Regions from separate parts of the Photobacterium sp. BZF1 genome, predicted to be linked through region 3. Evidence: predicted binding sites of a transcription regulator. Region 3 holds the regulator's gene; each other region holds the start of a gene.
What was found. The regulator MetJ, encoded in region 3, represses methionine synthesis genes. The targets are predictions, from matches to a motif close to TTAGACNTNTANANGTCTAA.
Positions count from the first base shown of each region.

Region 1: metN (methionine ABC transporter ATP-binding protein MetN) is a predicted target of MetJ. The motif match lies at 6,110-6,129, and genes of this name have one in related genera.
Region 2: BIZ37_RS10970 (MetQ/NlpA family ABC transporter substrate-binding protein) is a predicted target of MetJ. The motif match lies at 3,038-3,057, and genes of this name have one in related genera.

Region 1 covers NZ_JACSOF010000035.1:827-11,425, forward strand. The annotation lists gene BIZ37_RS09830 (ABC transporter ATP-binding protein) at 1-369, opposite strand, end outside; gene BIZ37_RS09835 (ABC transporter ATP-binding protein) at 394-1,260, opposite strand; gene BIZ37_RS09840 (extracellular solute-binding protein) at 1,273-3,108, opposite strand; gene BIZ37_RS09845 (ABC transporter permease) at 3,144-4,187, opposite strand; gene BIZ37_RS09850 (ABC transporter permease subunit) at 4,190-5,215, opposite strand; gene gmhB (D-glycero-beta-D-manno-heptose 1,7-bisphosphate 7-phosphatase) at 5,417-5,971, opposite strand; gene metN (methionine ABC transporter ATP-binding protein MetN) at 6,307-7,341, shown strand; gene BIZ37_RS09865 (methionine ABC transporter permease) at 7,331-8,017, shown strand; gene BIZ37_RS09870 (MetQ/NlpA family lipoprotein) at 8,114-8,929, shown strand; gene ykgO (type B 50S ribosomal protein L36) at 9,023-9,166, opposite strand; gene BIZ37_RS09880 (type B 50S ribosomal protein L31) at 9,168-9,431, opposite strand; gene tsaA (tRNA (N6-threonylcarbamoyladenosine(37)-N6)-methyltransferase TrmO) at 9,569-10,273, shown strand; gene BIZ37_RS09890 (proline--tRNA ligase) at 10,456-10,599, shown strand, end outside.
Region 2 covers NZ_JACSOF010000040.1:11,278-21,876, forward strand. The annotation lists gene BIZ37_RS10960 (putative 2-aminoethylphosphonate ABC transporter ATP-binding protein) at 1-727, opposite strand, end outside; gene BIZ37_RS10965 (putative 2-aminoethylphosphonate ABC transporter substrate-binding protein) at 852-1,859, opposite strand; gene BIZ37_RS10970 (MetQ/NlpA family ABC transporter substrate-binding protein) at 2,202-3,005, opposite strand; gene BIZ37_RS10975 (ABC transporter ATP-binding protein/permease) at 3,150-4,961, opposite strand; gene BIZ37_RS10980 (MerR family transcriptional regulator) at 5,355-6,161, shown strand; gene BIZ37_RS10985 (SDR family oxidoreductase) at 6,288-6,965, opposite strand; gene BIZ37_RS10990 (hypothetical protein) at 7,152-7,619, shown strand; gene BIZ37_RS10995 (hypothetical protein) at 7,692-8,909, opposite strand; gene BIZ37_RS11000 (hypothetical protein) at 9,429-9,722, opposite strand; gene BIZ37_RS30445 (hypothetical protein) at 9,907-10,032, opposite strand; gene BIZ37_RS11005 (PIG-L deacetylase family protein) at 10,273-10,599, opposite strand, start outside.
Region 3 covers NZ_JACSOF010000014.1:10,225-20,823, reverse strand. The annotation lists gene BIZ37_RS04645 (SPOR domain-containing protein) at 1-37, opposite strand, end outside; gene cytR (DNA-binding transcriptional regulator CytR) at 195-1,199, opposite strand; gene priA (primosomal protein N') at 1,372-3,573, opposite strand; gene rpmE (50S ribosomal protein L31) at 3,809-4,021, shown strand; gene BIZ37_RS04625 (malic enzyme-like NAD(P)-binding protein) at 4,327-5,577, shown strand; gene metJ (met regulon transcriptional regulator MetJ) at 5,673-5,990, opposite strand; gene BIZ37_RS04615 (O-succinylhomoserine (thiol)-lyase) at 6,168-7,334, shown strand; gene BIZ37_RS04610 (bifunctional aspartate kinase/homoserine dehydrogenase II) at 7,335-9,752, shown strand; gene metF (methylenetetrahydrofolate reductase) at 10,083-10,599, shown strand, end outside.

The DNA of each region.
Region 1 (10,599 bases), on a different contig from region 3:
GATATTGTGGATGATAAAAGGCTCTTCCAAAATCATACCTATAGTGTGGCGCTGGTTAAGCGACTCCATCGGATCTTGAAAGATAATTTGTAGCTCCTTACGTAGCGGACGCATTTCTCTGGTAGAGAGCTGGGTAATATCTTTGCCTTCAAAGTAAATCTTACCTTCGGTTGGCTCATAGAGTTTGAGGATCGTCCGTCCAAGTGTGCTCTTACCACAACCTGACTCTCCCACCAGCCCGAGAGTTTCCCCCTGAGAAATAGAGAAAGATACCCCGTCGACGGCTTTAACGGTGTAGCCTCTTTTGAATATCCCCTTGCCCGAGACAAAGTGCTGCTTGAGGTTTTCTATCCTTAGTAGCTCGGTCATTACATCCTCTCTTTGTCGCTCAGCCTAGCCCTTAAATTCAGGGAACAAGGTAATATCTATGGGTTTAATCTCTATGGGCTGTTTGGGTTCGCTATCCAAACTCGGCATTAACCCCATCAGTCGCTCGGTATAAGGGTGCTGTGGGTTATCGAACAACTCAAAGATATCGGCAAACTCCACCACTTTACCCCCATACATTACGGCAACATCATCACAGATCTCTGCCACAACCCCGAGATCATGAGTAATGAAGATCACAGACATCCCGGTATCCAGTTGAAGCTCATAGATCAACTCCAGTATCGAAGCCTGCACCGTTACATCCAGCGCCGTTGTTGGCTCATCACAAATAAGTATGTCAGGTTTACATGCCAGCGCCATGGCGATCATGACACGCTGGCGCATACCGCCTGATAAATTATGTGGATACTCCTTTAGCCTTTTTTCCGGCATCGGAATTTTGACCTTCTTGAGCATTTCAAGAGAGTACTGGCTTCTCTCCCCACGACTTAATTCTGGCCGGTGTAGTTCGAGCACTTCGTTTAACTGGCTACCTATCGAATGCACGGGATTGAGCGCGGTCATCGGATCTTGGAAAATCATCGCGATACGGTTACCCCGCATGGCATACATTTCTTGGGGGGGCAAGGTTACCAAGTCTGTGCCGCGATATAGAATTTTACCGCTCACGACTTTTCCGTAGGGTTTCGGCAGCAGGCCCATGATCGACATTGCGGTGACACTTTTGCCACAGCCTGACTCGCCAACAATCCCCAACGTCCTGCCCATACGGACATCAAAATTGACGCCATGGAGAATTTTGACGACCCCATCATCCGTGGTGAACTCCGTTTCCAAATCACGCACACTTAAAATCACATCATCTTGCATACGCTACTGACCTTACAGCTTATAGGCATCATCGATCACTGTGATCGGCTCGAACGTTTTGCCTTTTTTCATGGCTGATTGCGTGGCTTTTTTTTCATCTTCATCAATCCAGAAGGTGGCCAGGTCAACCACAGAGAACATGACTTCGGTGTTTTTTGTCATGGCAGGGGTAGGATACTTCATCCAACGCCAGTACCCTTCACGGGTGTATGGCACCATATATCCAGGGACAATCAGGTATTCATCCGTAACGATTTTCTGGATTTGATGGGAAATGGCCTGCTTCTTTTCCAGATCGAATTCTTTGCTATAGCTATCAATCAACTCATCCATCTCTGGAGAGCGGTAGTTGGTATGGTTGTTGGTTTGCGGCTTGGCATTCACAGAATGTAGGTATTCCCAGTAAGCTGGGATCTCCCCACCACTCATATTGAGGAAAGCCAAGTCGTGTTTCTTCTCTAGCACATATTTAAAAGCAGAAGAGCCATCGATCAGGTTCAAGGTGAATTCCAAGCCTGCTTGCTTTGCCTGCTCTTTGAGATAAGCAATTCGAGGGGTATGGGGCTGGAAGCTATAGGTAATCGCAAAACTCAAACGCTTACCACTCGCGTTGACCCGGATGCCGTCCGGCCCAATTTTGTCAAAACCAGCCTTGTCAAAATACTCTGCCGCCAGTTTAGGATCGAACGCAGGTGGTTTATTGTCACTACGGTCATAACCGCCATGGCCGAAGCCCATACCGTGCGGCTTACGCGAATAATCACCTCGCAGCACATTGGCAATCATGCCATCAAAATCCGTCGCGTATGTCACACCCGCACGCACATTACGGTCATCCAGCAGTGGTTGGGCTGTATTCATCCACAATCCACCCGCTCCCTGTACAACCTGGTTGAACCCCCAAAACTTATGGATATAACCATCCTGGTACGGTTTGGTATTGGCTTTTTCATGCCACAGGCTTGGCAGTACCAGGCCGAACGTATCGAGATTGCCTTTTTCAAAGTGCTTGCGAGCAATGTCGCTATCACGGATCACGGTGAAGCGGACTTTTTCCACATTGTAGCGGTTTTGGTAGTAACGGTTGCTGTATCCCCACCAGTCTTCTCCGACATGCTTGAAGGTCACGCTCTTGCCTTTTTTGACCTTATCCATGTAATAAGGCCCGGTCGTCGGCTCACTTTTGAAGTTGTAGCGGCGGACGAAGTCATCATCGATACCGTCATTGTTCTCGTCTTTTTTGGGCTTAAAGAAGTGCTCAGGGCGAGGTTGAAGGCCGTTGCTTGGCAGGTTTATCTGCAGCATCAACTCATCATCCGTCAGTTTCACTGCGGACTTAACGGCAATAGTGAAATCATCAAACTTAATGACATCCTGGATTTTGTTGGTGAAAAAGTCGTTATACCACGGCGAAACGATATCTTTAGAGCGGTAGTACTTCAACATGAACAAGTAATCATCGGCGGTCACCTTTTCGCCGTCAGACCAGCGGGCTTTGGGATCCAGCTTGAAGTAAACGGTTTGGTTGTCATCACCAAATGCCCACTCGCTGGCAAGCTGTGGGATCCACTTCCCGGTGTTCGGGTGGCGAGCAGCCAATTTCGGTACCCCATCCATAAAGTAATGGCGCAGCCCAGAGTTTGAATCCGGACCGACACTGCGTAGCGTCTGTGGGAAGCTCGCCATATGGGTACGTAAAGTGCCACCAAACTTGGCTTTTGAAGAAGCAAACAAAGGCTCTTCCATGTTTGACTCCCACGCCAAACCAGCAGGTAACTCAGCAGCCTGCACGTAACTACCGAGTGCAGTAAGTAACGCAACAGCTGAAATGTTGAGCATGTTTTTCATATCAATATCCTTATTCCGACAACTGCAAGCCAAGATTAAACATAACGGGTAAATTTCTTCGGATCGAAGGCGGCCCGTATCGCCTCACCGATAAAGGTCACCATGACCAACACCAAGACAATCGCACTGACAACCGACGTGACTATCCAAGGCGAGTCCAGGTTCGATTTGCCTTGCTGGAGTAACTCCCCCCAACTCGGTGTGGGTGGCATAAGGCCTAGGCCAAGGTAGTCCAATGCGGTAAGGGCGGTAATGTTTGCCGCGATGGTAAATGGTGCCAGCGTCACAATCATTACCATGGTATTTGGCAGAATGTGATTAAAAACGATCCGCATGGTCGAAGCGCCTAGCGCTTTCGCCGCCATCACATATTCCCGGGCCGACTCTTTGTAGGTCATGGTCCTCATGTACCAAGTCATCCCCATCCAGCCAAACAACACATTAATCGCAACAAACAAGGCGAAGGTCGGCTGGGTGATCGACACCAGAATCATGATCACATAGAGGAAAGGCACCATTGACCATATCTCTATTAAGCGTTGGACAAACAAATCAAACTTGCCACCGAAAAAGCCCATGGCACAGCCGACAGCCGTTCCTATCGCATAGGAGATAACCATAGTGATCAACGCAAACCCCATCGCTGTGCGAAAGCCATAAGCAAGACGAGCAAGGATATCGCGGCCTATTACATCCGTGCCTAAATAGTGCTTGTCGGTAACACTTGGGGCTGTCGGTGGAAAATCACCCGAGAAGTCCTGCTCATAAGGATTCCACGGTACCAACGGCATAATGACGAAATTGTCACCGCCTTGTTCAGTGAACGCTTTTTGCAATTGCCGGTAATCCGCTTCACCGGCAGCGGCCTGGCCAAAATCCGTCGCCAAACGAACATCCGATAAAACAGGAAAGTTGTATTCACCGTTATATTTCACCACCAAGGCTTTGCTGTTGATCAGTAACTCAGCAAACAGTGACATGACCAACAGGCACGACAGCAATAGGAAAGACCAATATCCACGTTTGATTTCTTTGAAGCGCTTGATCTTTTTTAGTGTTAGCGGGTTTAACTTCAACATGATCAGGCTCCAAACTTCACTCGAGGATCGACCAAGGCAACACAAATATCCGAGATAATATTGCCCACCAGCAACATGGCTGCATTGATGGCGACAATCCCCATCACCACCGGGTAATCACGCTCAATAATCGATTCATAGCCAAGCAAACCAATACCATCAATATTGAAAATCACCTCAATCAAGAATGAACCTGTCATGAAAAAAAGCAGGGAGTTGCCAAAGTGACTGGCAATCGGGATCAGGCTATTGCGCAGGGCATGCTTACGAACGGCCTTCTTGAACGGTAACCCCTTCGCGATTGCGGTACGGATGTAATCCGATGAAAGGTTTTCCATCAGGTTATTTTTCATCGTCATTGTCAGGGTGGCAAAGTCACCAATGAGGTAACAGATCAGCGGTAGCACGGCATGCCACATCACATCCTTGGCCCGCTCCAAAAAAGTCTCGTAATCATCGAAGTCATCACCGACAAATCCCCCCATCGGGAACCACTCAAGGTGATAACTGAACAACGTAATAAGTAGGACCCCGACAACATAACCGGGCAAGGCATAACCAATAAAAATTAATATCGATGAACCGGAATCAAACACCGAGCCATGTTTGAGGGCCTTGTAGTAGCCAAGGGGAATAGAAATAAAATAGCTGATAAAAAATGTCATGCCGCCGTAGAACAGCGAGACCGGCAACCGCTCGGCAATCATATCGGACACAGGTTCGTAATAACGGGTAGACTCACCGAAATCCAACACCATTAATTTCCCGATCCAGTCGGTGTAGGCTTCTATGACGGGTTTGTCCAAACCATAAAACGCATTCAACTCGGCGATTTGATCTTCGGATAACGCCGAGTTACCCCCTGCTGATGTCATGGCCGCAGCCCCGTCTCCCTGGGCCTGCATATTGGCCAGCATCCGTTCAACCGGCCCTCCCGGGACTAGGCGGGTAATGGCAAAGATAAGGATGGTGATCCCCAGAAACGTCGGGATAACCAAAGCCAAACGACGCAAGAAATACGACAGCACGTGTTAACTACTCCATGTTAAACAGGCAAAGTATATAACCTCGATACCACCATTTACCAATGGCGATAAAACAGCGTCGAAAAACGACTGGTTAATTTAACTTTATAATAACAATGGCGTAGAGGAAGAGATTTAGCAGGAAAAAGATAAAACAAAGGCCGCGAATGCGGCCTGGATAACAAAGCAATGTTGGGCGCTGGATTACCGTGCAGCCAACCAAGCTGGTACATCAACCACACTATCAAGCACAACGTCTGCCAATTGTTCGCCCTCATCAGTTACAGGCTTGCCGGTTCGGACCAGAATTTTGGTTCCTACCTCAGCCGCCGCAGCAGCTTTAATATCATCGGCTTTGTCGCCGATCATTACCGAGCCAGCCATATCGATCTTGAGGAAATCACGGGCAGAGATAAACATGCCAGGTTTTGGCTTGCGGCACTTGCAATCCTGCAGGTAATCACCCTTACCTTCCGTTGGGTGGTGTGGGCAGTAGTAGATACCGTCGAACTCGACACCGTTGTCGACAAAATTCCAGTCCATCCATTCGGTCAGGGTCAGGAACTCATCCTCGGTGTACATGCCACGGGCAATGCCGGACTGGTTAGTAACCAACACCAACATGTACCCCATCGCCTTAAGTTTCTTACAGGCTTCAAACACACCCTCGACATATTCGAAATCATCGGTAGTGTGGACATAACCGTGATCGATATTAATCACGCCATCACGGTCAATAAAAACTGCTGGTTTGGCCAAGCGTCAGCCCTCTGTCTCGCTGTATTCGTTATGCCCCAAATTATGGCACGGCTGGCAACGGGATTCACCTGTTTCTCTCAACCCTATAAAGAAGAACAACCTATAATACTCACACTGGCATTATGGCTATAAAGCCATTTAGACGTCCAGACGTAAAAATATCTATTGACTTCATTTATGTTAGCCCATAGCATCAAAGCCATAGATGCAATTGGCAGACAGGCTTCAAGCATCAATAAAATAATGCAAATGCAATACACAACATAACAATATACCGGTCGCAGCCATTGATGGGCGTGCCCGTCATCAACACGGTATAGGATTTGGGAAAAGCGATGATAGAAATAAACAGAGTCAATAAAGTCTTCTATCAGGGGGCCAAGGAGATCCACGCACTGCGTGACATCAACCTGACCATTGAGCAAGGCACTATTTTCGGGGTAATTGGTTCTTCCGGTGCCGGTAAGAGTACCCTGATCCGTTGCGTCAACCTGCTTGAACGCCCAACCAGCGGCCATGTCATTGTCGATGGTACCGACCTGACCCAGCTATCAAACCAGCAGCTGACCCAGGCCCGCCGTAAAATCGGCATGATCTTCCAGCACTTCAATCTGCTGTCATCCCGTACTGTTTTCGACAACGTTGCCCTGCCACTCGAGCTGGCCGGAAGCAGCAAAGCCGCTATCAAAGCCAAGGTCGATGAACTGCTAGAGTTGGTTGGCTTGGCTGACAAGAGCGAGTCTTATCCGTCGAACTTGAGTGGCGGACAAAAGCAACGTGTGGCGATTGCCCGTGCGCTTGCTTCTGATCCTAAAGTGCTGCTGTGTGACGAAGCTACCAGCGCCCTAGACCCTGCGACAACCCAGTCGATCCTGACACTGCTTAAAGAAATCAACCGCAAGCTTAACCTGACCATTTTGCTGATCACCCACGAAATGGACGTGGTAAAAAGCATCTGCTCCGAAGTCGCGATCATCGGTGGTGGCGAGCTGGTCGAGAAAGGTCCGGTCGGCGACATCTTCGCCCACCCGAAAACGGAGTTGGCACGCGAGTTTATCCGCTCGACCCTGGATCTCTCCATTCCGGAAGACTACCGTGCCCGGATGGTTGAAACCCGCGTCGACAACAGCTACCCGCTGATCCGCCTTGAGTTTACCGGTGCGTCAGTCGATGCCCCACTGATTTCCCAGGTGGCTCGCGAGTTCAATATTGATATCAGTATCCTGAGCTCAGACATGGATTACGCCGGTGGCGTCAAGTTCGGTCTGATGCTGGCCGAGTTCTTCGGAACCGAACAAGCGGCAGAACAAGCCATTAACTTCCTTCGCGATCACAAAGTAAATGTAGAGGTATTGGGCTATGTTGCTTGATTCAATCACCACCTGGTGGACCCAGAACGAACGTTTGGTTGATCTATTGATTGACGCCCTAGGCCAAACCCTGATCATGGTCTTTGCTTCTGGCCTTATCGGCTTTTTGATCGGTATCCCGGTCGGTGTTGCCCTGCACCTGACCAAGGCAAATGGTCTGCTGGCCAATCCAGCACTCAACAAAGCGCTGGGTATCGTGACCAATATTGGCCGCTCGATCCCATTTATTATCCTGCTGGTCGCAATTATCCCGTTCACCCGTTTCGTAGTGGGCAGTTCAATCGGTACGGCAGCAGCTATCGTGCCATTGACCGTCGGGGCTATTCCTTTTATCGCCCGTCTGGTTGAAGGTGCACTATTGGAAGTCCCTACCGGCTTGGTAGAAGCGGCACAGGCAATGGGTGCGACCCCACGCCAGATCATTAGCAAGGTACTGCTGCCTGAAGCGCTACCGGGCATCATCAATGCAGTAACGATTACGCTTGTGACCTTGGTAAGCTACTCGGCAATGGCCGGTACTGTCGGTGGCGGTGGCCTCGGTGATGTCGGTATCCGCTACGGCTACCAGCGTTTTGACGGTACCGTGATGCTCATTACCGTCGTGATGCTGGTTATCCTGGTTCAGCTTATCCAGTCAGCCGGCGACCACTTGGTCAAACGCTTCGACCACAGGTAACAAGCGGCACGAAAACACACAACATCGATAACAAACAACAGAATAAACATATTCCATCTAGTATTACGGAAAACCCCAGTTTTAAGGAGAAGTAACATGGCTTTTAATTTGAAGAACCTATTCGCCGTCGCCGGCCTGGCATCAGCATTGGTACTGACCGGTTGTGGTGAGAAAGAAGCAGTGGTTGATAACAGCAAGGTTAAAATTGGGGTTATGGCTGGCGCTGAAGAGCAAGTCGCAGAGATTGCAGCAAAAGAAGCCAAGGAAAAATACGGTCTGGATGTCGAGCTGATTGCCTTTACCGATTACGTGTCACCAAATGCAGCTCTGGAAGAAGGCTCTATCGATGCCAATGCCTTCCAGCACAAGCCATACCTTGACCAGCAGATTACCGACCGTGGCTACAAGTTTGCTGTTGCCGGTAACACCTTTGTTTACCCGATTGCGGCCTACTCAAGCAAAATCGAATCTATCGATGAGCTAAAAGACGGTGACCAGATTGCAGTACCAAACGATCCAACCAACCTTGGTCGTTCACTACTTCTACTTGAGCAACAAGGCCTGCTTAAGCTGAAAGAAGGTGCTGGCCTGACAGCAACAGTACTGGATATTGTTGAAAATCCTCAAAACCTAAGAATTGTCGAGCTCGAAGCTGCCCAACTTCCTCGCTCGCTAGACGATGTTCAGCTTGCTATCATCAACACCACCTACGCCAGCAGCATCAACCTAACACCTGAGCGTGACGGTGTATTTGTTGAAGACAAAGAGTCTCCATATGTGAACCTGATTGTTGCCCGTGAAGACAATGTTGATGCAGAAAACGTCCAGACTTTCATCAAGGCATACCAGTCTGACGTGGTTTACGAAGCAGCAAAAGAAATCTTCCAAGGTGGCGTAGTTAAGGGTTGGTAAGTTACCTCCCCTATAACTGTTTATCCCATCTAGAAACACGAAAGCCCCTCAATTGAGGGGCTTTCGTACTTTATACCTAGCCATTCTTATCATTTATTTTTTCTTTTTAACCCTACCCTGCACGGCTTTTAGGCGTGGGTTCGACTTACAGATAACATAAATTCGGCCACGGCGTCTCACAACTTGGCAATCACGCTGGCGGTTTTTGGCACTTTTCAACGAACTCAATACCTGCATCTTATTTTCCTTTCTTACCGCCAAACTGGCCAAAGCGGCGGTTAAAGTTAGCCATACGGCCTTCCGAACTGATCACTCGTTGCTTACCGGTATAAAACGGATGGGACTCCGAAGAAACATCCAACGTGAAGTAAGGGTACTCCTTGCCATCTTCCCAAGTGATGGTTTTATCGGTTTTCAGCGTAGAGCCAACTACAAAATACTTATCAACACTGGTGTCGTGGAACACCACAGGGCGATACTCAGGATGAATACCAGCTTTCATTTTGTTTTCCTCAAATCACAACAACACACAAGATATGTTATAACATACCACTTGATAACCATTCTCAACAAGCGCTAATTGCTTTTTTATGGTATTTTCTGCGTCAAATGAACTAGGCCACCAGTCAGCGAAGCAAAATGCACTACCAAATTGAACCTATCGGCATTGTCCGCTCCCCCTACAAAGAAAAATTTGCCGTCCCACGCCAGCCGGGGTTGGTTCCCAGTGCACGCTCTGAAATCGTCCTTCAAGGTGAGGCCAATGCCCTTGAGGCTGTTCGCGGGTTAGAACAGTTCAGCCATTTGTGGCTTCTGTTTTTGTTTGATCAAAATTTGGAAGCAGGCTGGCGGCCAACCGTTCGCCCACCACGCCTTGGTGGTAATGAACGCATTGGGGTGTTTGCCAGCCGGGCAACCTTCCGCCCCAACGGTATCGGGATGTCTGCGGTTGAATTAATTGGAGTTCGACAGCAAAGCAGCAATGTCATCATTGAACTGGGCGGCGTTGATTTGGTCGACGGCACCCCAATCGTGGATATCAAGCCCTACATCCCCTACTCCGATAGCCTGCCCCATGCCCATGGCGGGTTTGCCGATGGCGAGCCGATAACCTTGCCGGTGGTCTTTAGCGAAAAAGCAGAAAGCCAGTTCAAAGGAAAACAACTGGCCCGCCAGCGTATGGTCATTACAGAAGTTCTCGCGCAGGACCCTCGCCCGGCCTACAAGAAAGGCAAAGAAGACAATAAGGAATATGCCGTCCACCTGTTCGACTACAATGTTAAGTTCACGGTTGCCAACGATGTGGTGACCGTGACGGCACTGGATAAACCGATAACCAAATAATCGACAAAGACGAGGCAAATAACCCAAGGCTATCGATTTAGGGGCATTTTCCCCGCTGTGGCTATCCAATCCCTTTGGCTAACGGCCAATTGGCTGGTAGTATATGCGGTTACCGCCTATATAGGTGGCTGGGGCCTGTCCCCCACATTTCTAATTTTCATCTAAACAAACGGATACCATCAATGCGTACCAGTAACTATCTTCTTTCAACTCTGAAGGAGACTCCAAATGACGCAGAAGTTGTTAGCCACCAGCTAATGCTTCGTGCAGGTATGATCCGTAAGCTGGCTTCAGGTCTTTACACCTGGCTGCCTACAGGTCTGCGT
Region 2 (10,599 bases), on a different contig from region 3:
TAAAGTTCATCGAGCCTACAAACCGAGCAACGAACTCAGAAGCTGGGTGATTATAAATCTCCTGCGGCGTGCCTACTTGTTCAATCACCCCATGATTCATCACCACGATGCGATCGGCCATCGACAGTGCTTCTTCCTGATCATGAGTGACCATGATGGTGGTAATACCCAACTCCGTTTGAATTCGGCGGATTTCACTTCGCAGATGGGTACGAACCTTGGCATCGAGTGCCGATAGTGGTTCATCGAGTAGCAACAGACCAGGTTGCAGTACCAAAGCTCGAGCCAACGCGACCCGCTGTTGCTGGCCGCCTGATAGCTGTGAAGGGTATTTATTACCAGAGTCGGGTAGATCAATTATTTTTAGCCACTTATGCAGTTGAGCTTGAACCTCTTGCCTAGAGAGCCCCTGCTCTTTCAATGCAAAGCTGATGTTGTCAGCAACAGTGAGATTAGGGAATAAAGCATAGGATTGGAAAACAATGCCGAAATCACGTTGCTCCGGAGGCAAGAAAGTAATGTCTTTATCCGCTTGAACAATTTTACCGCTCGTTGGCAGTTCGAGACCTGCAATCGCTCGCAGCAACGTCGTTTTGCCACAGCCCGATGGGCCTAAGAAACAGACGAACTCACCTTGTTCAATGGTGAGGGAAATATCATTCAATGCAGTAAATTGATCGAACTTTTTAACGACATTACCAATACTTAAGTAGCTCTGAGCAGACATGGGGAAATAACCTAAAACAAAATAAGGAATGCCAATGGGTACAAAACCTACGGGCTATTCAAATGCAGTAATAAAAAAGAGAAAAGCCAGAGGGCCTAAGCCCCCCAGCCATCACCAAAGGTGATTATTTTTCAGTTTTACCGTCGTAACGTTTTGCCCACTCGGCAAGGATGTTGTCTCGGTTTGCCGCTGTCCAAGCAAAGTCATTCTCAATCATCAGCGCTTCTGGATTGTCAGGGAAGTGCTTAACTGGCTTGGCAACACCAGGAATAGCCACTACGGCATAGCCCTTGTTGTATAGCTCATTCGCTTCAAGTGTCGCTGCGAAATCAAGAATTTGCTTGGCACCTTCTGCGTTTTTCGCACCTTTGATTTTCGCTGCGGCTTCCATATCCCAACCTAGACCTTCTTCAGGGAAGATAAGCTCGATAGGTGCGCCTTGGCTCTTAAGGTTCGCACCGCGGAAGGCAAAAGAAACACCCATGGTCGTTTCACCGGTTGCAGCTAGCTGACAAGGCGCAGAACCAGAGTGTGTGTAACGGTCGATGTTTTGGTGCAACTCATCCATATATGCCCAGCCTTTGTCTTCACCGAACATTTGCAGCCAAGCTGATACATCAAGGAACCCCGTACCCGATGAGTTCGGGTTAGGCATCACAACGTGACCTTTGTATTCTGGCTTCGTCAGATCTTGCCATGTTTTTGGCATTTCAAGGCCGTGCTTCTCAGCTTCAACGGTGTTGAAACAGATGCCCGCAATCCAAGCGTTCATGCCGATCCAGTGCGGCACTTCATTAGTGTCACGGAAAGCAGGGGAAAGAGAAGCCAAGTTTTCTGGTGCATAAGGTTCCAGCATTTTTTCGTTATCCAGCACCATCAGGCTGGTTGCAGCAAGTCCCCAAACCACATCTGCTTGTGGGTTGTCTTTTTCTGCCAGTAGCTTAGCCGTTACAACACCTGTTGAATCACGTACCCAGTTAATTTTTGTGTCTGGGTATTGAGCATTGAATGCACGCTCGTAATCACGCAGCATGTCAGATTCAAATGCGGTATAAACCGTTACTTCAGATTTCGCCATTACCGCGCTAGATGCAAGAGCAGCAAGAATACCAACGGCAGCTTTCTTCAACATGTGTTTGTTCCTTTGGTTAGGTGTCATCAATGACAAAAGGGAGTATTTCAAAAGTTGCGATTACGGTAAGTGGACTTTATTAACCTGAAATGAAAGGGAATAAACTAATTCTTAATTTAGAATTAAGTACAACTTATGGAAAAGACCAAAAACTGAAATGCACCTATTTATCAATGGTATAGACCATAAAAAACAGCTAAAACCTACTACTATAAAAATCAAGATAACCGATATTTTTCACTTAATAATTGGGCACAAGCTCTAAAAAATAAAAAACCGGAGCCCCAAAAGGCTCCGGTTTCTATCCTGTGCTCAAAAGCAACTCAGCAAAATGAAATATCGCTAACTCGCCGGCTCAATCGTCCCGTTAAAGGTTTCCTGCATGAAATCCTTCACCGGTTGGGATTGGAAAATGCCTACGATTTTCTGATAAGTGCTATTCGCTTTATCTTCCTCACGTGCAGCAATAACCATTACCGCTAGAGGAGCATCTTTGGCCTCGAGGAACAAACCTTGCTCTTTAGGGTTTAGGCCTGCAGACATAACGTAGTTCATAGTAATAGCTGCGGCATCAACATCATCAAGGCTTCTTGGCAATTGGGCTGCCTCGACCTCAATAAACTTCAGACTTTTCGGGTTTTCAGCAATATCATGCAGCGTCGCGTTAAAGCCGACATCCGGTTTCAAGGTAATTAGCCCAGCATCTTCCAGTAGTAATAAACCACGTCCGCCATTGGTTGGATCGTTGGGAATGGCAACCTGAGCATTGTCGGGTAAATCCGCCAACGAGCTGTATTTGTTGGAGTAAATACCCATCCGCATCAGGATAGACTCACCAATCGAAACCAAATCACTGTTATGGCCATTGTTGAAATTCTGCAAGAACGGCAGGTGCTGGTAGCTATTTAATTGGATACTTCCGTCAGCCAAGGCAGCATTTGGGGTGATGTAATCAGAAAACTCTACCACTTCGATATCCAAGCCTTGCTTCTTTGCCTCCACGGCCACCGCTTCAACCACTTGTGCATGAGGGCCAGCTGTCGCACCAATTTTTATGACTGACGACTCCTCCTGGCCACAAGCGGTAAGGCCTACTAATGCAACAGCCGCAATTATCCAACGTTTCAGCTTGGTATGTGTTCTCATTATTCTTCCTTGAAAAAGTGTTTCTAACGCATTTAGACTTCTATACGTCCATAATATAGAGACCTATCAATAAATCAAACACTTGATCGGCACTTGGTATAGAGCTTAATTGAATTTATTATTCCTTATGGGAATACGAGGTAGCTAAGCTCTCATATGCTTGAACTGTAGTTCGACCAAACGCTGGTACAAGTCACTACTTTGCATCAAGGATGAATGATCACCAATATCCACCAGCCGCCCCTGATCGAAGACGGCAATTTGGTCAGCATGCTGAATCGTTGAAAGGCGGTGGGCAATAATCAGGGTTGTTCTTCCCCGCATCAATTCCTCAAGAGCCAGTTGTACGTGGTATTCGCTTTCGCTATCCAGTGCACTGGTTGCTTCGTCCAGCAATAAGATCTTCGGATCTTTCAATATCGCCCTGGCAATGGCAATTCGCTGGCGTTGACCACCAGAGAGCCTAACCCCGCGCTCACCAAGAAAGCTATTGTAGCCATCCGGCAAGTTTTGAATAAACTCATGGGCATGGGCTTTCTTCGCCGCCTCAATCACCTGTTCATCGGTCGCTTCTGGATTGCCATAACGGATATTGTGGAACACATCATGGCTGAACAAGGCTGGTTGCTGGGGTACCAGCGCCATTTGCTGGCGTAATTCACCCGGATCAAACTGACGGATATCGACACCGCCCAATGTCACCTTGCCAAGTTGCGGATCGTAGAAGCGCTGCAACAACTCGAATAGGGTTGTCTTGCCCGCGCCGGATGGCCCGACTAACGCTAATACCTTGCCTTCTTCGGCTGTGAGCTGTAAATGCTTGATTGCAGCCTGATCCGGCCTGGATGGGTAGCTGAAGGTCACATCATCAAACACCACTTCAGCCGCAAGTGAATGAGTTGAAGCCATATTTTGACTAGGTGCTACAATGTGGCTATCGACATGAAGTAATTCTACCAACCTCTCTGTCGCACCTGCTGCTCGTTGCAACTCTCCCATCACCTCGGAAATCGTTGCCAGAGAAGAAGCCACCATGATGGCATAGAAGACAAACGCGCCCAGATCGCCCGCGCTCATGACCCCATTAATGACATCGCTACCGCCAACCCAAAGCATCCCCGCTATCGCACTGAACACAATAACAATAACACCAGAAATCAAGATTGCCCGCTGCTTGACCCTTTGCCGACCGATATCAAAAGCTTTCTCAACCTCATCGGCAAATGACGCCCTTTCCTGCTGTTCGTGACTATAACTCTGCACCGTCTTTATGTGCTCGATGGCTTCACCTGCGTAGCTGCCCACATCGGCCATTGAATCCTGACTTTTACGTGATAAAGCCCTGACACGGCGACCGTAGATAAGGATAGGGACAAGTACAAACGGCACCGAAGCCAATACAATCAGCGTTAGTTTTATGTTGGTGGCAAATAACATGATAATCGCACCAACACACATCAATGCACTGCGCATCGCCATCGAAAACGACGAGCCAATAATACTCTGCAGCAAGGTGGTATCGGTGGTAAGGCGTGACATGATCTCGCCACTACCATTGGTTTCGAAGTAACTCGGATGCAAGGTGATCACATGGTTAAACACCGCTAGCCGAATATCGGCGCTGACCCGCTCCCCAACCGAGGAAACCAGATAAAAGCGAAAAAAGGTCCCAATGGAGATAAGTACAGTCACGACTAGAATAAACTGAATGGCATTGGCCAACTCACTGGTCGACTGCTGGGAAAAGCCCTCGTCAATCAAGATACGAACCCCATGCCCTACAGACAAGGTGAGCGAGGCGGTAAAGACCAGCGCCACCAGCGCTGCCAATACCCTGCCACGGTATGGCTGCACAAACTTCACTAACTCCAGCAAGATACTTAAGCTCTTGCGTTTCACTTGGGGCTGAAACGCTTGATTCAAATTAGGATTGTCCGTAGTCGATTGCGATTCCATCATTACCTTGTCTTATTGGGTTCCCTGTACCCTTGAGCATACCACCAAGTAACAATGATAACGGCATATAAACGACCCGACGCTATGAATTATTCTATTCGTAAGCTTTCAAATGTATATAAGAAATGGATCTGACTCGGCTATCTTGCAGTCTGGAATAGCCCCACAGTCAATTATTTTTTATCGGAGGTCCAACATTCATACTTCGTTAAACAATGAAACATATCTCTACTTTTAAACGCCTGGTCTGTAAGGTAGGTTAATTTACAGCTGATGAATATGGATATTTTTCTATTTAATATGTGAGAGATGGATTTGACACTTTATCTTCGCATTATCTATTAACTGCAATAGTTGATGCCAAGCAACTTTCATATAAATGGATTAATCATCATGAAGTTATATCGAATTGGTCAAATTAGTAAGTTATATGATATTAGTGTCGATACGCTTAGGCATTATGAAAAGATCGGAATACTTCAACCTGAAGTGATCAAAGATAACGGCTACCGCTATTATTCTAACCGACAAGTTTGGCAGCTAAACGTTATCCGTGACTTACGCTTTCTTGGAATAGGATTAAATGATATTGCGGATTACCTCATCGAACGAAGTATAGATAAAAGTATTGCATTCATTGATCTCCAGCTTGAAACTATATTTAAAAAGGAGCAAGAGCTCGAACGAGTAAGAAGTGAGATCCTGGCACGAAAAACAGCATTGAAAGCCGCAACCTCTCACTCCAGCGACATGCATATTACCGAGCAATATATTGCTGAGAGAAAGGCATGGCTGCGAACCAAGAAAGTCCACTCATTTTGGGATATTGACCGTGTCCACCGCGAAATTGAAAGCGAAGTCAATTGCAAACAAAATAGTACAGTGAATTTAGGTCTCTATGGTGCCCGAATTTGCCACAAAGACTTTCTTGCTGGCAATTACAGTACCTATAACGACTGCTTCATCTTAAATGAGCAAGGGGATCACACGCTACCTGCAGGTGAATATGCTTGCCTGTCTTTCTGGGGCCATAATGATATGGGAAAAATCCAATATCATTACGATAGAATCAAGCAATACCTGCGGACTCATAACCTAACCATGACAGGGCCAGCAATAGAGATTTATCTGATAGATATACATGAAACAGATAACCCTGAAGAGTTTTTAACTGAGCTACAGGTTCCTTTTGCAAAATAGAATAATAATAAGTCATTTACCTATAAATGCCTGCAGTTAACCCTGCAGGCTTATTACAAATAATATAAAACCCTCTTAAGCCTTTTTATTCGTGATAGCAGAGTGTTTTATGTCATTCCCGCTATTTTATTCAATTTCGACCGGTGGCCTGAACACCATCTCATGCATCACAACGTCCTGCGGCAGTTCAAGCAGCATGGCAATCGTCTCGGCAACACTTTTTGGATGCATATACTGCGGGCGGTCAACTTCCCTAAAATTGGTATCGGCACCACCAGGGAACAAGGAGGTTACCTTAATGCCATGCGGTTGTGCCTCTTTCATCAAAATAGCACTGAACCCTGCCAACCCTTGTTTCATGGCGGTGTAGACGCTCATGGTTTCATTCGAGCGCTTGGCAACCGTGCTTAGTACATTGATGATTTGACCACTCTTGGCAGGCTTCATCACTTTCAAGGCTTCACGACTTAACACAGCAGGAGCACGCAGGTTCACCGCATACTGGTAGTCAAACTCTTCCAGAGTAAACTCGTCGATACCGCATTTGCGTGAGTTCATACCGGCGTTGTTTATCAATACATCTAGTCCATCAAGTTGTTGAACCGCTTCTTCAAATAGCTCCAGAGCTTGATATGCTTCACTCAGATCAGCTTTGATCGTCAAGCAGCCAGTTTGCTCACTCAGATCGTCCAACTTAGCCTGATTGCGCCCCGTAGCAACAACACTGTGTCCTTTTCCGGTTAACGTTTTTACCAGCTCATACCCTATTCCACTGGTCGCGCCAGTCACTAAAATACGTTTCATCCTTTTCCTTAAGCCTGTTTTCATGAGGAGATTGTGCAAGTCTGCCATAAAAAGTCTTAAAAAGAATCAAATCTCATCAGCATTGAACAGAGCTATTTTCTGCAATATCAATAACTTGATAAGAAAAATATCGTTCTTGATACGTATTATGATATTGTTGGTACATAGATCATTGGGAGATATGCAATGGCCCGTATTACTAAAGAGAAGTGGCAGGAGAACCTCGCCAAATACAATGCGATAATTTTACACATCTTTCTCAACGAAGGATGGGACCATGTCACGTATGACAGGTTAAGCAAAGAAACCGGGCTTCGCAAAAGCACCTTGCAGGGCTACTACCCTTCCAACCAGGACTTTGCTATCGCCATGGATGGAAAAGTACTTCCGATCATCATGGACCACCTTTCGTTCGAGTCTAAAGAGGTTTTGATTGAATCCTGGTCGGCATCGCTCGAGTCCAAGGAATTCAGGATGATAATGAAAATGTTCATGATGCATGCCTCCAAGCATGAAGACAAAGGGCAAGGCGCACTCGGTGCGAAAGGGCTACAAAATATCATTCAACATAAATTGCCCAAGGAAGACGGCTTAGCCTTGCTCCAGCACCTTTTCGGCTTAACCATGACAGGGTTGCTAGGTTTGAACAAATAGTGCAGGTTTCCCCTATTCTCAAAAGGGCTCGTATCCTTGTGATATCGAGCCCCCTCTATTGTGGTTAAGTGATTACTTAAACTTCACTTCATAGCTTGTGACCGTCAACTGGCTACCGTTATGGTTCTTGATCCTTGTGATAAAGTTGGCGCCCTTCACTGGGTTAATTGACGCATCAAGATAGGCACTGATAGTCCAATCACCATAAATAGCTTGCGCAGCCTCTAGGGAGTCAAAAGTTTCTCCACCTTGGATATGGTATTTACCGCCATACAAATCGAGTCGTACTTTATCAGCTTTTCGGCCTTCACCATTTTGTAGGTAAATATTCATGTATAGGTTCAAACCGTCTAACACGTTCCCATCACTGAACGTCACATCAATCGACGCTATTGAACTGAATGTTTGGCCTTCGTTGTACCACTCATAGATGTTCCCGGTTTCGCGAAAGACTTCTAATGTCGCGCTACCATCATCATTCAAAATAACGTCTGCACCTGTTACTTGTGTTGGGTCAATAACATGGTCCGGTGCTGGGATCTCTATCGGCTCACCCTCTTCAAAATTTGGAGGAGTGATAATCAAGTCGCCGTTTTCGTTGAAATCCAACACATAGTCATAAATGTAATTTGACTTAAAATCACCTAACTGAGGAATCTCTACTGACAAACCACTGTAAGTGTACGTATCAACCGTCATGACACTTTCTTTATTGATATACACTGTGTAAAAACCGCTATTGGAGCTCTTCTCAAGGTTAACTCCATCAATTTCGGCCTGCACAATGTCATCAGAGTCTTTTAGCTTAACCATCGACCACTGCGTGTTGACCATATTAATCAGCATCTTTGATTCATCTTCAGAGATCTCGGTATAGCCATCGACGGTATAACTAACGCGAGTTGACTTACCTGGATGATAAATACTGATGCTCGCACTACCTGTAATATCCAGTGACAGCACATCATTAAATAGATTGAAGCCTTCAATGACAGTGTCACAGCCTGCCTCTGGTGTGTTCAAGTTTGAATCATCATCAATACAAATCTCATATCCTTGAGTTTCAAGCGTATGCATGGTTGAAGAGCTATCTTGTTGCAATGCTAACTCTCCATCAAAAGCCATGACATTTTCCGTTACAACAGACAATGAAACAGTTCGGCTTTCCCCTGTCACTGGTGCAGGGGTGTGTTCTGGTGAATCAGAACTTGAACTACCACAACCGACCAATGCAATACAGACCATAGTCCCGACAATAGACTTTGATGGGAAAAAAGGTTTTGTATTCATACTACTCTCCAGATACACACTCATTTAAACGTAATTAGTACGCATTTAAGGTAAAAACGCCTCGACTAAGGGCCCCGCAATATGAGGCTGGATCTTTCGCCATCACAGCCACAATCAGTACCGTCGTGCGGCAAATATAAAGTACTAAGTACGAATTTAAAACAAAAATATGCGTACAAATAATCGGAAAAGGTGTAAACACGAAAAAAAGCATTACATTCCTTAGTGTTACAGTCAGATATTTTTTTTCATGCCAACAGCCTTAACTTAAGCCCTATAAATCAATTACTTAAAAACATTTCACTTGATAAGCTTCTGTCTATATTGATAATTTATTAACGGTTGTAAAATAGAAAAACAGAATTAATTCGATATGCATTGATAGACATGGCTGTATTTAAAAACTAACAGAAGAACTTAATAACTCAAGATTATTGGTTCGGAATGACATCTTACTATGCATTTTCGAATAGGCTGGAGTTTTGCGCCCCTTCCAATATAAAAGGGGCGATGCCTGAATTATTGAATATCAGTGATTACATTGGCTAGGTCTTCTCCTGCGCCACGGCGTTTGCACTTGCTGTAAGCCCGCTCAACCCACACTTTCTTTTGAGCAAGATCAGCGTTCTCAAATTGTTTCATCACCGCAGGCTGTTCCAAGCCGCGTAGGTCGCGAATGCCGTCCTTGTATGAATCCAGAACACGCGCTTCGTTATCTGTTTTTTTTGCTGCCATGAAGTTGCCGCAAGACTCGTCAGCCATTGCTGTAACTGGTAGCGCAAGTAGCAATGCAGTGAGTGCCATTTTTTTCATTTTTATTTTCTGTTAATGTTCAATACTGTTCGTTGTCAAATTACTGGTCGTTAGCAAAATGCAGGCGAGTGAAGTCACTGAGCTAGGCCTCAGTATTCGCCATATTTTGTTCAAATCACCATCACCTCAGAGAAGAGATATCCAAACAGTGGCAGTAATGGATCAAAGTGCTAACCGCACCTGGTTAAGCAAAGATATCTAATAGCTTGTCCCAATTACCGGTAACCAGCCATACCATGAAGAACACGGCAGCGCCTATTTTCATGCAAAGCCATACTAACTCTAGCCTTGTCTTGAACTCTTCAAGCATCAGCCTAACTCCAAATAATGAAAACGAAGGCGTCGTCACGTTTAGGGGCATAATAATTTACTGATGAATTATTTAAAGTGTATTTTTGTTTAGTTTTTATAAGGTGTTATAAAACTTTCAGCTTTAAGTCAAACCAGATTTTAATTTAGATGTTTTATATTTTTTATCTGTTGCATGAAAAGCAAAAAAGCCCGCAAGCGAATACTTGCGGGCTTCCTTATTGGTTTACTGAAAATGCTGTTACAGTGAATCCACACAACGCGGGAACACAGCCTGAAAACCTTCGGCATGGAGACAGTTACGACCGCTTGCCTGGCCACCAGAGTTACGGCGGAAATGATTACCTCTGTTTTCTGCCAAATTCTCGTAAAACTTCCAAAGGTGTTCCTGCCCCTGCATGCACTCGATTGCGGCTTTTTTCTGCTCCCAAACCTCGGAAATATCCAAAAATGTATTGGGTTTCCATTCCATTTGTTCACTCTGGTGCGGCTCGAACAAGTATAACTGAGGAGCGCCAAGTACTTTTTCACCCGGTTTATGACCCCATGCTTGTGCGATCATCCGACA
Region 3 (10,599 bases):
CGGCTCGGCCGCGTTTGACGTAATCTTTGGTAGCCACGGTGTCGTTCAGTATAAGGTGAGTAGGATTAACCTATGGTACAAATTTGCGTCAGCGCTGACCAGACCTTGCGATGCATCCTGACTTTCAGGTTGCACCGTAAGGCATGGGTTTTGTGAGCTTACCCCCAAAATGAGGGCATTGGCTTGCAGTCGGGCTAGTTAGCCGGTGGCGCAGCACTTTCCCTGATCACCAACTTGGCATCAAGCAGGCGCGATCCTGAGGCAATGTCTTTACCCTTGAGGATATCAAGCAGCATCAGCATTGACTGGCGGCCAATCTCATAGCGCGGTTGGGAAACCGTGGTGAGTGGTGGATCGCAGTACTCAGCAAACTGGATATCATCGAAGCCGACAATCGACAGGTCCTGTGGAACGCGGAAGCCAAGGCGCTTAGCCTGTTGCATGGCACCGATGGCCATGACATCGTTATGGCATAGCAGTGCCGTGGGTGGCTCGGGCAGTGACAGCAGTGATGTGACGGCTCGTGCGCCGCCGGCAAAGCTGAAATCACTCTTGACGGTATAGGCTGGATTGAGCTCGGCACCGGCACGGCGTAGGGCCTGCTGGTAACCTTGTGAGCGGAATTGGCACAAGGCGGCAGTATCTGGCCCTGCGATTTGGGCGATGCGCTTATGGCCCATCTGGGTTAGGTAATTGACTGCCTCGAAAGCGGCTGTCAGGTTATCGATATGGACAGTAGGTAGCTCGAGTTCAGGGGCGAACTCACAGGCCATGACCATCGGCGGTAGGTTTTTCTGCTCGGGTTTGCTGACATCAAAGGGCAGGTCGGTGCCGAGTAGCAGCATACCATCGGCTTGCTTGGTGAAAACCAGGTTTACAAACGAATTTTCGCGGGTTTTTTGCTGTCCGCTGTCGCCAAGCAGGACAAGGTAGCCATGTTCCATTGCCGCTTCTTCAATACCCCGGATGATTTCGGTGAAATAGGGATCACAGATATCAGGTACGATAGTGACGATGGTTTTTGATTCGTTGCGACGAAGATTCCTAGCCAGTGAATTGGGTGAATAGCCAGCATCCATGACAGCTTGTTCGACCTTTTTACGGGTTGAGGCTGACACTTTTTCCGGGTTCATCAGGGCACGGGAAACCGTGGCCGTCGAGACGCCGGCGAGCTGGGCAACATCCTTCATTGTCGCCATAGTTAAGGTTCCTCTCTATTATTTTTCTCTCTTTTGCCGCTGGGGGATCATAGCCAAAACGGCCGAAACCTGAGCCAGCGAGCCTATTATTGTAGGCTGTCCGCCGGGGATTAAACATGCTTTAAACAGCATAAATTACATCCAATATGTGACGTACGTCGCATTGTTCATTTTAAGTTAAATCTTGCGGTTCAACATCAATTGACCAGCGAATCTTCTTGGCGAGCGGAAGCAAAGCAATTGCTGGCTTGGCAACGGACAACCACTGCTGCAGGGCCTTGCGGCTAGGTGCTTGCAGCAACAATTGCCAACGGTAGCGGCCTGCCCGGCGGGAGAGCGGGGCAGGGTTGGGACCCATAACCATCGTGTCCTCGCTGGCTATCGGGCTGGTTTCGAAAATGCCGCGTACCTGCTGGAGGAATTGTTCGACCAGTTCACTTTGGTTGGCTTCGGCACGGAGCAGGGCTAGGTAGGTGAATGGCGGAAGCCATGCCTGTTTGCGTTCGCTCAGCGCGCCCTTTGCAAAGTGCTCATAGCCCTTGTACAGCAGCGCTTGTAGCAAGGCGTGTTCTGGATGGTGGGTTTGCAATACCACTTCACCGGGTTTGCTGGCGCGGCCGGCGCGACCGGCAACCTGAATAAACAGTTGGGCCAAGCGCTCGCTGGCCCGGAAGTCGTTGCTAAAGAGTGCGCTGTCGACATCGAGCAAGGCGACTAGCGTAACATCGGGGAAATGGTGCCCCTTGGCCAGCATCTGGGTGCCAATCAGTATTTGGTATTCATTGTTGCGGATCGCCTCGAGGTAGTTTTCCAAACTGCCTTTACGGCGGGTACTGTCACGGTCAATACGCACTGTTTTGTAGCTTGGGAACAGGGTCTCGAGCTGATGCTCGAGCTGCTCGGTACCGACTCCCACCGCATTGAGTTGGGTTGAACCACACTGGCCGCACTGGTGCATCATCGGGCGCTGGGTCCCGCAATGGTGGCAGCGCAGTTCGCCACTTTGCTGGTGGAAAGTGTAGTAGGCATCACAGCGCTTGCATTCAGCCAGCCAACCACACTCATGGCAGATCACGGCAGGGGCAAATCCCCGCCGGTTGAGGAACAGCATGACCTGGTTGCCCGCATCAAGGTGCTTGCGCATCCGGGCGATCAGTGGCGCAGATAACCCCGCTTCGAGGTACAGTCCTTTAACGTCCAGCACGCCATGGCGCGCAGACTGGGCGCTACCCGCCCGGCGGGACAAAATAAGGTGGTGGTACTTTCCGCTTTTGGCGTTATGTAAGGTTTCCAGTGCCGGTGTTGCCGAACCGAGAATGATCGGGATATTTTCCTGGCTGGCACGCATCACGGCCAGATCCCTAGCATGGTAGCGTAGGCTGTCCTGCTGTTTGTAGGAGGCATCATGCTCTTCGTCGACAATGATGATGCCGAGGTTGGCAAACGGGGTGAACAACGCCGAGCGGGTACCGATGATTATCCCGGCTTGGTTATCGCGTCCAGCGAGCCAGGCCGACAACCGTTCGGTGTCATTAAGCCCGGAGTGGATTGTCTCCAACGGGACATTGAAGCGGCGGCGGAAGCGGTTGATGGTTTGTGGCGTGAGGCCAATTTCCGGTACCAGGATCAACGCTTGCTTACCGGCAGCTAAAACAGGCTCCAATAGGTTGAGGTAAACTTCGGTTTTGCCTGAGCCTGTCACCCCTTCGAGCAGGTAGCAGCCAAATTCAGGGTTGGCGTTGACACTGGCAATTGCCAGCGCCTGCTCTTCATTCAGGCGGGGCTTTTCTTCATTTATGGCAAACCCAGCCTTCCAACTGCGGTTAGTCGGCGCTTGTTCAAGTGTTTCAATCCAGCCTTTGTCTGCCAGTGTTTTCAGTGTTGCGCTGCTGACTTCTTCGGCCAACAAGGCCTCATGGCTCAGCGTCCCCTGGCGTAGCATGGTCAGCACCTGAACCTGACGCGGAGCTCGCTTGAGGGCGGTCAAAGGCTGATTGTGGCCTGCTTCGGTCAGTTGCCACATTTTCAGTGCAGAAGGCGCAGCCTCCCGCCCTTTTCGCAATAGGGCAGGCATCGCATTGGCAAGGCTGTCACCCAGGGGGTATTGATAATATTGGCTTGCCCAGGTTAGCAACTTGAATAGGCTTGGCCCCCACAAAGGTACAGCATCCAATACTTGGTGGATAGGTTTGAGCTGGTTGAGGGGAAAGTCGGAGCTATCGGTCAGAGCCATGACTATCCCAACCAGTTGCTGTCGCCCAAAAGGTACTTTGACTCTGCCACCGATCACTGGCTGCTGGTCAGCTTTGACCAAGTAATCAAATTGCTTGTCCAGGGGGACAGGAAGGGCCACTCGGGCGATGTTGGGCGTCATATCTAACCGCTAAATCCGCATGTACTAAGATAGAGAAGTGTACCTTGCCCAGCCTCGGGCGGCAAAGCGGCGAAAAAAGGCGCATATTGGTTGATCTGGGCAGAATGATTGATTACTATACGCCGCCTGAATTTGACGTATTGGCGGTCTTGCCGTTACGTTTTTGATATTAACGACGTGTGGTGCCCGGCTTAGGATCGGGAGAGCGACACGGCCTTACTTTTGAGGTTATCCCATGAAACAAGGTATTCACCCAGAGTACACTGCAGTAAACGCTCGTTGTTCTTGCGGCAACACTTTCGTATTTAACTCTACTATGGGTAAAGACATCAACCTTGATGTATGCGACAAGTGTCACCCATTCTACACTGGTAAGCAGCGTCAGGTTAGCTCTGGTGGTCGTATCGACAAATTCAACAAGCGTTTCGGTGCGCTTTCTAGCAAGTAATTTGCCAGATGAATTTCGAAAAAAGGGATGCGCAAGCATCCCTTTTTTTATCCCTGTCCGAACCCTTCTTTTATTCCATCATTTCGTTTGCTCCATTCCCTATCTGTATCCCTATTTCAGGTAAATTGGCGATTCCCTCTTAAAGTGAATACTTGAACCGCAATATTCCCCATTGATGTTGAACATTCGGTCCGGGAATCATTGGATCGACCAGATGTTCGGTGCTAGGATTTTGTGCTGCCATAGAATATGATCTATGTCCAAATTCCAAAATAAAGTCACCTCCAGCCAGGATTTCGAACACTATGTCTGAAGATTTTCGCCAACAGGCCCTTCATTACCACGCATACCCAGTACCGGGAAAAATTGCTGTCGAGCTCACCAAGCCAGCTAATACCGTAGAAGATCTCGCCCTTGCTTACAGCCCAGGTGTGGCTGAGCCAGTACGTGAAATCGCTCAGAACTCAGAAAATGTCTACAAGTACACCGGTAAGGGCAACATGGTTGCCGTGATTACCAACGGTACAGCTATCCTTGGCTTGGGTAACCTTGGCCCGCTGGCTTCTAAGCCGGTAATGGAAGGTAAGGCGCTGCTGTTCAAACGTTTTGCTGGCCTGGACTCTATTGATATCGAAGTGAAGCACCGTACTATTGACGAGTTTGTCGATACGGTTGCCAATATTGCTGATACGTTCGGTGGTATTAACCTCGAAGATATCAAAGCCCCTGACTGTTTCGAAATCGAAAAACGCCTGATTGAGCGCTGCCACGTTCCAGTATTCCATGATGACCAGCACGGTACGGCGATTGTGACGGCTGCGGGTATGCTCAATGCCCTGGAGCTTCAGGGCAAGAACATCAACGAAGCGGTGATTGTCTGCTTGGGCGCGGGTGCAGCGGCTGTGGCTTGTATGGAACTGCTTATCAAGTGTGGTGCCCAGCGCGAGAAGATTTACATGTTGGACCGTAAGGGTGTGATCCATACCCGCCGTGACGATATCAACGAGTACAAGCAGCTGTTTGCCAATAACACCGACAAACGTACCCTGGAAGATGTGATTGAAGGTGCGGATATCTTTGTTGGTGTCTCTGGCCCTGATCTGCTTGCACCTGAAGCGCTGAAACTGATGGCTGACAAGCCTGTGGTCTTTGCGTGTTCTAACCCTGATCCTGAAATCAAGCCAGAGCTAGCCCATGCGGTACGTGATGATTTGATTATGGGTACCGGCCGCTCGGATTACCCGAACCAGGTCAACAATGTTATCTGTTTCCCATTCATTTTCCGTGGTGCCCTCGATGTGCGTGCGAGTGAAATCAATGATGAAATGAAACTGGCGGCGGTTGATGCTATCCGTGCGCTGGCCAAAGAGCCGGTACCGGCCGAAGTGGTTGCTGCCGCTGGTGCAGACAAGCTTGAATTTGGCCCGGAATACATCATTCCTAAGCCAATGGACCCACGCCTGCTTCCACGCGTTGCTAAGGCCGTTGCCCAGGCTGCTGTAGATTCTGGCGTTGCCCAAATTGAGATGCCGATTGGTTACATGGAAGCAAAATAAGTTTCGTATTAAGCCAAGCAAAGAAAAACCAGCCACAAGGCTGGTTTTTTTATTGTCATATTACGCTGACATCATGGTGACCCAGTCGCCGGCGATTATTCGTTGATGTCTTCGTAGGTGATCCCCATCTCTTCCATCAGCGCTTTCGCTTCTGCTGGAAGATCGTCTGGGCGGTCTTTACGGATGTCATCATCGGTTGGAAGCGGTTGGCCAGTGTAGGCGTGCAGGAAGGCTTCGCACAGCAACTCACTGTTGGTAGCATGGCGTAAGTTGTTGACCTGACGGCGGGTACGCTCATCGGTCAGGATTTTTAGAACCTTCAATGGAATCGAAACTGTAATTTTTTTTACTTGTTCGTTTTTCTTACCGTGTTCCGCGTAAGGGCTAATGTATTCGCCATTCCACTCTGCCATTTTTTACCTTCTCAGCGATATAAAAGTGATGAAATATAGTATGCCTGAATTTTAGCGGGATTTACCGCCATAAGCAAAGACATATAGACGTCTAGAAGTGTTGACGTCTTCGGTGTTTATCGTTATGTTGTTGCATAAAAGTTATTCGCCAGGGCCACCCTGACAAGGAAAGTAAACATGAGTGACAAGAAGCTAGCTACCGTCGCTGTTCGCACCGGCATCGAATCTGATACCCAGTACAACGCTGTGGTACCCCCTCTCTATTTAACCTCGACCTACAGCTTTCCGCAATTAGGTGAGGTACCAGAATTTGATTATTCCCGCTCAGGTAACCCGACCCGTAACACACTGGCTGATGCGTTGGCAGAGCTGGAAGGGGGAGCGGGTGCTGTGGTGACCAACTGCGGGACTGCGGCAATCAACCTATTGGCTTCAGCGTTAATTGGCCCGGACGACTTGATTATTGCCCCTCATGACTGCTACGGCGGCACTTACCGCCTGTTTAATACCCGTGCGGCCAAGGGTGATTTCAAAGTACGTTTCATTGATCAGACGGATCCAGAAGCTGTCGCCGAAGCACTGGCCCTAAAGCCTAAGCTGATTTGGGTCGAAACCCCGTCAAACCCATTGCTACGTATTGTCGATGTTACCGAGATTTGTGCGGCGGCCAAGCAAGTGGGTGCGCTGGTGGCGGTTGATAATACTTTCCTGTCTCCGATCCTCCAGCAGCCGATTGCCCTTGGTGCCGATTTTGTTGTCCATTCCACGACGAAATACATCAATGGTCATTCAGATGTCGTCGGTGGGGTATTGATTTCCAAGCAGGCGGAGCATGCCGAGGAGATCGCCTGGTGGGCAAATTGTATTGGTGCCACCGGTGCGCCGTTTGATGCTTATATGACCTTGCGTGGCCTGCGTACCTTGGCACCAAGGATGAGAATGCATGAAGAAAACAGCCGTCAGATCCTGGCTTACCTACAGCAGCAACCGTTGGTAGGGAATATTTACCATCCAAGCCAACCAGAGCACCCTGGCCATGCGATAGCACTCAAGCAGCAAAAGGGCTTCGGTGCAATGCTGAGCTTTGAGATTGCCGGTAGTATGGCGCAGCTTGAAGTATTTGTTAAAACGCTAAACTGTTTCTCATTGGCGGAATCACTCGGTGGCACGGAAAGCTTGATTTGTCACCCGGCAAGTATGACCCACCGTGCTATGTCGGATGAAGCCCAAGCCGAGGCTGGACTGAAACCGTCCCTGCTGAGGCTATCGGTTGGCCTTGAGGATCCGGAAGATTTGATTGCCGATCTGGAGCAGGCTTTCAACAAAGCGGCGGAGGTAGCGTAAATGAGTCATCCTGTTACGCGTCAATTGCACAAGTTTGGCGGCAGCAGCTTAGCTGATCCAGAGTGCTACCTAAGGGTGGCCGAGATCTTGCGTGAGTATTCCAGCGAAAATGATTTGGTCGTTGTATCGGCGGCAGGTAAAACCACTAACTGCCTGATCGAATGGCTTGAACTACTGGACAAGGATGGCCGTCAGGCCCATGAGGCTTTGCAGTCTCTGCGTAGTTTTCAGCAGGGGCTGATTGAGTCGCTGCTTGACGGTGAGGTAGCGGATGAACTGTTGACCCAGTTGCACCTTGAGTTAGGTGTTCTGTCGGGTATGGCCGAAAAGCCACAGTCAGAGGCTGAACAAGCCAAGGTGCTTGGTCACGGTGAGCAGTGGTCAGCCCGTTTGTTGGCCGCTTTGCTAACTAAACAACAACTACCTGCAGCCAACCTTGATTCTCGCCGGTTCCTTCGGGCCGAGCGGGCCGCACAGCCGGAAGTTGACCGTGCGCTATCTTGGCCGCTGCTCAAGGAGCAGCTCGCTCAGTACAGTCAACAGCGTGTCGTGATCACCGGCTTCATGGCACAAAATGGCGCGGGCGAGACTGTACTACTCGGCCGTAACGGTTCGGATTATTCGGCAACCGTGATTGGCGCCCTGGCTGATGTTGATAGGGTGACAATCTGGAGTGATGTGGCTGGGGTTTACAGTGCTGACCCGCGTAAGGTTGCAGATGCTTGCCTACTGCCTTTGCTACGCTTGGATGAGGCCAGTGAACTGGCCCGCTTGGCTGCGCCTGTTTTGCATAGCCGTACCTTACAGCCCGTTGCACAAAGTGCGATTGACCTGACATTGCGTTGCAGCCACCAACCGGAGCAAGGCTCGACCCGGGTGGAACGGGTACTTGCGTCAGGACGCGGGGCCAAGATCATCACGTCACTTGATGAGGTGTGCCTGATCGAACTATCGGTGACCCGCGCCCATGATTTTGCCCCTATTGCTACAGATATCGAGCGCTTCCTGCAGCGGACCCAACTACAGCCGCTTGCCAGCAGCTTTGAGCCTGATAAAGGCCGGGTGCAACTGGCCTATACTGCCGAGGTCGTTAACAGCGTTCTGGCCCAGCTTCAGGATAGCGGCATTGCCGCCGAACTGCGTTTGCGCGAGGGTTTCTCTCTGGTCGCTGCGGTAGGGGCCGGCGTGGTGAATAATGCGGTGCATTGCTATGGCTTCTACCAGCAACTTAAGGGGCAGGCGCTAGAGTTTATAGCTGAGTCTGAATCGGGGTTGAGTTTGGTCGCGGTATTGCGAAAGGCCGATACCGATAGCTTGATCCAGGGGATTCACCAGAACTTGTTCCAAGCCCAGAAGCGGATTGGTCTGGTGCTTTGTGGCAAGGGCAATATCGGTAGCCGGTGGCTGGAGCTATTCGAAACCGAGAAAGCCACATTGGAAAAGCGCCACGGTATGAGCTTTACCCTGATTGGTGTCGTCGATAGCCGCCGTCATTGGATTGATTTTGACGGTATTGATGTTAGCCGTGCCCAACATGCCTTTGACGATGAGTCAGTAGAATATAGCGGTGATCAATGGTTGTCGGTGCTGGCACACAATACCTATGACGATGTCATCGTGCTTGATGTGACGGCCAGCAGTGAGTTGGCAGCGCGTTACCCACAAGTGGCGGAGTCTGGTTTGCACCTGATCTCTGCTAATAAGGTGGCGGGTTCGGCTTCGGGAGAAGCTTATCACCAGGTGATTGATGCCTTTGCCAAGAGCAGCCGCTTCTGGCTCTACAATGCAACGGTGGGGGCAGGCTTGCCTGTTAACCACACGGTACGTGACTTACGTGAAAGCGGGGATGAAATCATCGCTTTGTCGGGGATCTTCTCCGGCACCCTGTCTTGGCTGTTCCAGCAATATGATGGCTCAGTGCCATTCTCCCAGCTGGTTGAGCTGGCCTGGCAACAGGGGTTGACCGAGCCGGATCCGCGCCATGATCTGGATGGCAGTGATGTGATGCGCAAGCTGGTGATCCTAGCCCGTGAGTCAGGCTTGTCATTGGAGCCTGAGCAGGTCAAGGTGGAAACACTGGTACCAGACGCATTGGCATCACTTGGGGTCGATGATTTCTTCGAGCAATCTGTCGAGCTTGATGAGTTATTGCATGAGCGCCTGCGAAAAGCGCAGAAAGAAGAGAAGGTACTGCGCTATGTAGCCCGCTTGGATCGCCATGGCAAGGCCGTTGTTGGTATCGAGGCGTTGTCTCGTGAGCATGCCCTGGCCAATTTACTCCCTTGTGACAACATCTTTGCCATCGAGAGTCGCTGGTACCGTGACAACCCATTGGTGATCCGCGGGCCGGGTGCAGGCCGTGATGTGACGGCTGGTGCGCTGCTCTCAGATATTAACCGTCTAGCGGCAATGCTGTAAGCCTTTGCCGAGGACTACGGGCGATGAATGCAAGTGAAATTGGCTAATGGTGATGCTGGTAATTGGTGTAATTCACTAGTTATGCAAAACCACCCAGTTCAAGTTGCCAAAAAAATACCGAAATACCATAAAGCCCGCTATCAGCGGGCTTTTTTATGGCCTGCCAATGTTGAAGATCATGCAATTTGAAGTTGAAAAATATTCATGATCATCATGTTGACATTAAATTGGTTACAAGACATTCTGTAGACATATAGACGTCTAAACGGTTATTTCAGATGTCATCAGTTTAGGGAGCGGCCGAGCGCCAACAAGAGTAAGGAATGGATTATGGGGTATTCATACGCAAGCCACTTGGATTCACTGAACCAGAACATTGCAGACATTGACGGTAACATCAATGTGTCTTTTGAGTTCTTTCCACCAAGCAGTGAGCAGATGGAGCAGACGCTGTGGAATTCCATTCACCGCCTGAAAACGCTGCAGCCTAAATTTGTCTCAGTGACCTACGGTGCCAATTCGGGTGAGCGTGACCGTACCCACTCGATCATCAAGGACATCAAGGATCAAACCGGTTTGGTGGCTGCGCCACACTTGACCTGCATCGATGCGACCCGTGACGAATTGCGAAGCATTGCCCGTGATTACTGGAACAACGGCATCCGTGATATCGTTGCCCTGCGTGGCGACCTCCCTGAGCAAGGTGTCAAACCAGATATGTATGCGGCGGACTTGGTTGAACTGCTGCGCTCGGAAGCTGATTTCGACATCTCGGTTGCGGCCTATCCTGAAGTCCACCCGGAGGCCAAGAGTGCGCAGGCTGATCTCATCAACCTCAAGCGCAAGG